2 regions of the Paenibacillus sp. Lou8.1 genome follow, and region 2 is predicted to be linked to the other one. Evidence: riboswitches for the same ligand, from Rfam matches in the RefSeq annotation. Region 2 holds a riboswitch; the other holds the start of a gene.
What was found. A riboswitch is a leader RNA that binds a small molecule or an ion and turns the genes downstream of it on or off. The one in region 2 is predicted to bind ZMP and ZTP.

Region 1 (4,216 bases), on a different contig from region 2:
CTGCATATTGCCACACAAACACAATGACAGTTCCCCAAAAAGCAGTTGGCCCATCACCCAGCCACGGCAGTTTAAAAAAAGAAAGCCCTGTCGCCTCACCTACTGCAGAAAAGCCGCGTACAAATATAAATTGCCAGATAAAGCCGAGCAGCAAGCCGCCAATCATATTGGGCATAAAAAATACAGTTCGCAGTGCATTACGGGTACGCAACGGTTTGGTAAGTGCATAGGCTAGGAAAAAGCCAATCAGGTTCGTCAGAACGACACCACATACGGTAAACCGGACCGTAAACCAGAATGCATTACGAAAATCTGGATCATCCCTAAAAATATGAATGTAATTCCCCAGTCCGAGCCATCGGATATTTTCAGATACTCCATCCCAGTTGGTCATAGAATAATACAGCCCCAGCAGGAACGGAATGACCATAATCAAGACAAAAAACAACACCATCGGTCCTACAAATACGAGTTGCTGCAAAAATTGCGCGGATTTTCTTTGACTCAATGCAATCACTCCTTTGTCGTCGATCATGAAGGATAGCGCGCATAAACCCTTACTGTAATCGCTTATTACCCAAAAATGTATGTTTCGAGTCGTTCGGAAGCAAAAAAAAAGACTGTTCTCCTCCGGCTTACGGAAGGAAAACAGCCTATAACATAAATATTATGAATGTCGATGAATTAGTATTGAGTTCCTGGATAAATCGGGAACTTATCTGTCAACTCGCCAACCGCTTGGCTTGCTTTGGACAATACAGTATCATCTTTCGGGTTTTTAAGGGTTTCAGCAATGATTTTACCGATTTTGACCATAGCCTCTTCATCCATACCACGAGATGTTGCAGCAGGTGTACCAATACGAATTCCGCTTGTTACGAATGGACTGGTCGGGTCAAAAGGAATCGCATTTTTATTAACCGTGATGCCCACCGAATCCAATACATGCTCCGCTTCTTTACCTGTGATATTCAAATTGCGCGTATCCAACAGCATCAGATGGTTATCCGTACCACCGGATACAATGTTAATCCCCTCAGCCAGCAGTGTTTCAGCCAGCACCTGTGCGTTGCGAACTACGTTTTGCGCATAGGTTTTGAACGATGGCTGGAGCGCTTCACCCAAAGCAACCGCTTTAGACGCGATCACATGCATCAGTGGCCCCCCTTGAGTACCAGGGAAAATAGCTTTATCAATCGCTTGCGCCCATGCTTTGCGAGTCAGAATCAGACCCCCACGCGGACCACGCAGCGTTTTGTGTGTTGTTGTTGTTACAAATTGGGCATGCGGAACTGGACTTGGGTGAATTCCCGCTGCCACGAGACCTGCGATATGTGCCATATCCACCATGAACAGAGCGCCTACATCATTGGCAATGGAAGCAAAAGCTTCAAAATCAATAGTACGCGGATATGCACTCGCGCCAGCTACAATCAGACGAGGACGGTGCTTAAAGGCTGCCTTGCGCACTTCATCGTAGTCGATGCGGAAGTTGTCTTCGCGTACACCGTAAGCAGCAAAGTTATACAACAAGCCGGAAGCGTTAACCGGACTTCCGTGTGTTAAATGGCCACCATGCGCCAGATTCATACCCAGTACAGTATCTCCAGGTTTGAGAGCTGCCAGATACACCGCCATGTTGGCTTGTGCTCCAGAGTGAGGCTGCACGTTAGCATGCTCGGCGCCGAACAATTCTTTTGCGCGGTCACGTGCGATGTCTTCAACGATATCTACATGTTCACAGCCACCATAGTAGCGTTTGTTCGGATAACCTTCAGCATATTTATTCGTCAGCACGGAGCCCATGGCTTCCATTACTGCTTCACTGACAATGTTCTCGGATGCGATTAGCTCGATATTGTGGCGTTGTCGTTTCAGTTCAAGTCCCATTGCTTCCATCACTGCCGGGTCACTTTTACGTAGGTGTTCCATCATGATTGATTACTCCCTCTCCATAGTCAATTGTTGGGTATACAAGCAAACGCCTGCTCCTCTGTTGGGTACCTCATCATCAATGCAAAAAAGATTAGTACAAACATGCCGCCATGCCAAATGCTAATCGCAGTTTCCGCCGACTTCTTGCTCCAGACTATACACTGCCCGTTGTCCACCAATAAGTGGAGGACGGGTGAATGCCGCTGTCACACGTGCTTCGCCAATCCAGCGAAGACTTGGGCGAAATGGAACAGCAATGGGTCGCAGATGCATGCCAATCAGCGTTTCGCCGATGTCTATCCCGGCATGGGCCTGCACGTTCGCCGCCAAACACGCGTCACTCATAGAACGATAGGCGACGGTGGCCATAGAGCCTCCTGCTGTACGAACAGGAACAGCTGCAACCTCCATCAGTCCCAATCGCTCCAGCACAGCCCGTTCAACGACCAGCGCTCGGTTCAAATGCTCGCAGCATTGAAACGCCACATCAAAGCCATACTCCCTGCGAACGTACTCTACTCCAGTCAACAGTTGCTGAGCCACATCGAGCGCTCCCGCCGTACCAATCCGACTTCCAGCCACTTCACTTGTGCTAACGCCAATAACCAGCAGGCGGCCAGCCTTGAGACTGGCTGCTTCTGCGATTTCCCGCACGACAGAAGTGGTCTGTGCTTCTAGCGAAATCTCATGATCCAATTGTCCCACTATTGGAACCTCCTTTGGTTGAACAGCCTCTCAGAGACTAGGCACGGTCTCATGCCCCAAGTTCAACACACTCTCTCCTGATCACAATCTGACTATATTATAGCCGATGTTTCAGATTTCGAGCAGAAAAAATGGAAGAACCTTTAAAGGAATCAACTCTCAGCTAACAATCTGGCTCAACTTGTATATGAAAAAAAGAGCAGTCCACACCTATGTGGAATTGCTCTTTTGCCCAGGCGACCGGCCGTATATCCGATGCTCCATCGTGGTTAATCCCACTTTTGTCGCCAGTTACATCGGATTCTCATTTTTCCACCTTATCTTAACGGATTAGCCGCCGAAAATCAACAGATTCCGTACAAAACAGATGAGTAATACCAATTTTATTCGGAAGAAGCCTTTACCTTGTCCAGCAGCTTATGCAGCGCCGTACGGATTTCTGCAGCTGTGACATCGTAGTCTTCTCGCGAACCGCCAAACGGATCTGAAATATCAAAGCCCGGAATCCGTTGGTGTAATTCAATCATTCGTTCACGCTCCTGCGCCGATAGCTCTTGTCCGAGTGAAGCCATCAACTGCTGTGAAGCATATAACCCATCCAACTCCTGTAGATCATTCAACACCGCATCCCGGTTCTCCACATATTCCTTAAGTGTAAATACTTTGCCCGCCGTTTGGGGAAAGCGCTGAATGACGTGCTGTTTATGTCCTTGCGTCAAGGTTAAGATCAGATGCGCCCACCCGGCAAGCCCGTCGCTCAAAGGGGTTGAAGTGATCTGATCGGATATATCGTGATCACGTAGAACCGCCTCTGCATGTCGGGATATCGGCGTGCCTTCCATCGCGGCTACTCCCGCAGAACGCACTTCCAGTTCTAGCCCCTGCTCAGCAGCCAACTTACGCAGCATCCCTTCAGCCATTGGACTGCGACAGGTATTCCCTGTGCATACGAATAAGATATTCTTCAACGTTTTCACCCCCCGTATGTTAAAAAAATATATAAACAGAGGATTACTATAATCCTAATCCTTTACGATAACCCTGCATTTATTTTACACTGTCTACGCTAAAATCAAAACATAAACATAAAGCCGAATGCCAACAAAATGGCACCACCCACTGCTTCTCCATAATCTCCTAGATTGCGGCTGACCTTGCGACCCAGCAGCAGACCCAACATCGCCATTGCCCCCCCGCAAAAACCAAACGCCAGAACGGACAGCACCAAATCACTCTGGAACATACCTAGTGACACTCCTACAGAAAATGAGTCAACGCTCACCCCAAGTGCAAACAGCAAAAGGCCTAAAGGCGAACGATGATCCAATACCTTTACGCCGTCCCCTTTAAAGGAATTATACACCATATGCCCGCCCAAAAGGATGAGTAGACCCCCTGCGAAGTAGGCCGTCACATGACCTAATAAAGAACTCATATAATGGCCTGTGAACATTCCCAGTAATGGCATCAGAATATGAAAAAAGCCAATGACAGTACTGATGCGCAGCACGTCTCGCAGGCGTATCCCCTTCATGCCGATCCCTACGCCCAGCGATAACGCATCCATTCCTAGCGC
Region 2 (4,216 bases):
AGCAGAGTGGTCTTGTAAGGTAAATACCAGATCGCCCTCGTTGATGATATTAGAAAATGTTTTTACAACGTCCGGCTTACCCTCTACACGAGTCGGTACGGATTGATTATAACCCCACAGCCACAAGCTTCCATCAGACTGAATCAGACTCCCGGAATCATAGGCGCGAATATGGGATGTGGAGTTATCTCCGGCCGCCCATACACTGGGACTGAGCAGCAATAACGTGATTATACTGAGTAATAGAGCCCGTCTTTTCATACGATTTTCCTCATTTCTTGATCAATGTATCCCCCTATCCATAGACGTAGATTATATAGAAAAGTTTTCCAAAATGTATGAATTTCAATAAAATAACCTCCAAACCCACGATTAGAGATGGATTTGGAGGCTGTTTTTTAATGAGTAAGCAGAATATGTTGGTTCGAACAGGTTAAACACGGTTATGAGCAATCTAATTCGCTATTCGACTGCGCACCATCAACAAGGTTTGTTCTTTGATCTGTCCGATTTCACGGATGAGTGCGGCTGTCTTGGTCTCATAGCAGTATTTGACATCCAAATCTTTCAGCGAAGCAAGGTTAATGTCGACGGTAAGCAGGGCAGATTGAGCGGCGGCTTCGAACAGGATCGCGCCGAGGCCAAGATCCGAAATCACATTTTTATTGGACATTTCCACAATGTTGTAGGCTTGCGACAATCCGTCCCGGCATACTTCCAGCAGGCGCATGGGTACCTCAATGGCAGCGATCACCGCTGTCTGTAAGGAATGGGTACGATAGCGCTTTTCTTCGTCCGTTTCCTTGGGCAAACGCAGCGCGGTCATGTACTGTTCAAAGGATTGGATGTCTGCGACCATTAGTTCCTCACAATGTGCAGACAATCTTTCCATGCTGCTAATGACGTCCGTGATTTGTTCATGGATATGCGCATATTTTTCTCCTTGTGAAAGGTTGGCGGTCATGGAGGTCATAGCCGCGCCTAGTGCCGCAGCCAGTGCGGATACACTTCCTCCGCCGGGGGTAGGCGCTGCACTTGCAGCCTCTTTTAGAAAATGCCCGATGGAATGATTCCACGACAGTTCACTCATGAATAGACCACCTCTCTGGAGTAGTGTTGCAGATGTATTGCTTTGAGCAGATTTTTATACAAAATCGCAGTTGTTAAGGTGCCAACGCCGCCAGGAACCGGAGAAATGGCATGGACCTTTTCCCCAACGTCTAAAGCGGCATCCCCCACTATTTTTCCCTCTAGCGTCTCATTAATTCCCGCATCTACCAAAATCAGACCGGGATGAACCATATCCTGTGTAATCACATCAGGGCATCCGACTGCGACGAAGGCAATGTCTGCATGGCTCAGATGCTCTGCAATATCACGTGTTCCTGCATGACAGGCGGTAACGGTGGCATTTTCTCTTTGCAACATGTGGAAAAGGGGAAGTCCCACTGTCTGTCCGATGCCCACGAGAGTGACATTTTTGCCTGCCAATGTGTGACCGTAATGCTTGAGCAGCTCGATACAGGCTTGTGGTGTTGCGGGATATAGTCCTGCGTCACCTGTTACGGTAGCCAGCTTGTTATCAGGTGTAATCCCATCAATATCCTTGTAGGGGGCGATGGATTGTTTAATAACGGAGGCGGAAAGATGTTGGGGAAGCGGCAGTTCCAGCATAATGCCATGTACATGGGGTGCATTGTTCAGACTGCCGATCAGGTGCAGTAGCTCGGTTTCGCTAACATGACGATCAAAAGTATGAAGATGAAATGAGATGCCCAGCTTCTCCGCTATTTTTTGCTTGGTCCGGGCATAGTAGGCAGAAGCCGGATCGCCTTCTACCAATAGTGTCGCCAGATGGGGACGGTGTCCTTGCTGCTTCATTTCTTCTACCTGTGAACGGATCGTTGCATATACTTGCTCAGCTGCTTCTTTGGATTTCATGATAATAGCCATAGTCCGAGCCTCCTCTGAATTTATCGCATGATTTATCAACAGGGTGTCATGGTCTTGTAAACGAAAAAAAGTATTTGCACAAGGTCGTCAAGACAGACGAATCCTCTGCAAATACTTCTCCCAGGCGAACGGTACGCTTTTTTTGTATGCTCCCTCGTGGTTCATTCCACTGACTTCGCCAGTCACATACAGCGTTATTATGTCTTATATTTTAACAAATAATCCTCAGAAAAGAAACCCGCGAACATTTGGAAAACGGGTTATGTTACTTGTCTATATGACAAATGTCATATACCCGAGCTGACGTTTATGACTACAGCGTCTACAGTCTTCACCTTATACTGAGATTAGATCAACATGTACGCCTAACAGGATCAAGGTATAGGCGTCATTTTAAAGGAGGATCATAATGAGTATGACACAACTCCCATTAGCCCAATTGAAAAAAAATATGGCTCCCTACGAGAAAATAAACACGAAATCCAGCGTTCTGCAACTCATCAATACTTTGGGTCCACTGATCCTATTGTGGTATGCTGCTTATCTTAGCCTGTCGGTTTCGTACTGGCTGACGCTTCCCATTGCCATTGTTGCATCGGGGTTTGTGGTACGGACGTTTATTATTTTTCATGATTGTGGTCATCAATCCTTCTTCAAAAGCCGCAAGCTGAACGACATTGTGGGAACGATTACAGGTATTATTACGCTCTGTCCTTATCATCAATGGAAAAATAGTCACGCGATCCACCATGCAACCAGCAGTAATCTGGATAAAAGAGGCACAGGTGACATGTGGGTGCTTACGGTAGAAGAGTACACAGAGGCTTCCACTTGGACACGGCTGGCCTATCGCATATATCGAAATCCTTGGGTTATGTTCGGGCTAGGTCCGATCTATACTTTTTTGATTTCCTATCGCTTTAATATCAAGACAGCCAAACGCAAGGAAAAAATGAACACTCATGTGACGAATATATCCATCGTTGCATTGTATGCACTGTTGTGCTGGGCTATTGGATGGCAGGCCTTCCTTCTCGTACAGGCACCTATCTTTTTTGTATCCGGTATGTTGGGCATCTGGTTGTTCTATGTACAACATCAATTTGAGGATTCGTATTTTGAGCATGATGAAGAGTGGAGTTATATTAATGCAGCCGTAGAAGGCAGTTCTTACTACAAGCTTCCTAAAGTATTGCAATGGATTACGGGGAATATCGGATTTCATCACGTTCATCATTTGAGCCCCAAAGTGCCAAATTATAATTTGGAAAAAGCGCATGAAGCGACACCGTTACTTCAAAAAGCGACCACGATCACAGTAAGTAGCAGTCTGCAATCATTGAAGTTCCGCCTTTGGGATGAAAATACGAAAACCTTTTTGACCTTTAAACAAGTGAAACCGCTCCTCAGCAAACGTGTTGGAGTTACGAAACCCATCCCTACACCTGTTGTAAGCACAGAAAGAAAATAACGTTGTACAAAACTTGGTATGATATGATAAGAGATATAAGTCAAGTGAAGTAGAAGAGGGTGGCAGGATGCAAAAATGGTATCAGATTTTTCAAAGAAATACTGGACTTAGCCCTTATGTGTGGGTCGTCTTTTATATCCTGCCCTTTTACTACTTTAGCTCTTCATCTACAAGTCATATTATTCTGGGTACTGCTATTATTTTGGTGTTTTTTGCATGTTATGTATTGGCTTTTGTCTCGAAAGGCTGGCTCATATACTTTTGGACCAGTGTACAAATTGCCATATCGATTACCATGACACTGCTGTTTAGCTATATGTATTTTTCCATATTTATCGCCTATCTGATCGGTAATATTAAAAGTAAGGCTGCATTTACGACGCTGTATATTATTTTAATGGTTATTACGATTGGATTGATCAATTACGGTTTTGTTTCTCAGAATCCCGTTTTTATTAAACAGATTCCTTTTATCCTGCTCAATCTGATCGGTGTGATTCTCCTTCCGATTACGAATTTTAATCGCAACAAAAGCGATCGGCTCCAAGTCCAATTGGAGGATGCCAATAAGAAAATATCGGAATTGATTAAGCTGGAGGAACGGCAAAGAATTGCGCGTGATCTGCACGATACCTTAGGTCAGAAGCTGTCACTCATTGGGCTGAAGAGCGATTTGGCGGGCAAACTGATGGATCAGTACCCGGAGCGGGCTCATGCTGAAATTAACGATGTTCGTCTCACGGCGAGAAGCGCACTAAAAGAGGTGCGGGAAATGGTTACTCAAATGCGCGG

Region 1: another riboswitch for ZMP and ZTP. It lies ahead of NLX78_RS12095 (TIGR01440 family protein); the one in region 2 lies ahead of NLX78_RS17840 (bifunctional 5,10-methylenetetrahydrofolate dehydrogenase/5,10-methenyltetrahydrofolate cyclohydrolase).

Annotation. Positions count from the first base shown of each region.
Region 1 is NZ_JANAVN010000007.1:179,245-183,460, forward strand. Features, by position in the region: gene NLX78_RS12085 (carbohydrate ABC transporter permease) at 1-508, opposite strand, end outside; gene NLX78_RS12090 (serine hydroxymethyltransferase) at 685-1,935, opposite strand; gene NLX78_RS12095 (TIGR01440 family protein) at 2,056-2,643, opposite strand; ZMP/ZTP riboswitch at 2,864-2,945, opposite strand; gene NLX78_RS12100 (low molecular weight protein arginine phosphatase) at 3,024-3,608, opposite strand; gene NLX78_RS12105 (manganese efflux pump MntP) at 3,713-4,216, opposite strand, start outside.
Region 2 is NZ_JANAVN010000012.1:114,629-118,844, reverse strand. Features, by position in the region: gene NLX78_RS17850 (stalk domain-containing protein) at 1-261, opposite strand, end outside; gene NLX78_RS17845 (cyclodeaminase/cyclohydrolase family protein) at 455-1,090, opposite strand; gene NLX78_RS17840 (bifunctional 5,10-methylenetetrahydrofolate dehydrogenase/5,10-methenyltetrahydrofolate cyclohydrolase) at 1,087-1,953, opposite strand; ZMP/ZTP riboswitch at 2,065-2,149, opposite strand; gene desA (Delta(5) desaturase DesA) at 2,363-3,424, shown strand; gene NLX78_RS17830 (sensor histidine kinase) at 3,492-4,216, shown strand, end outside.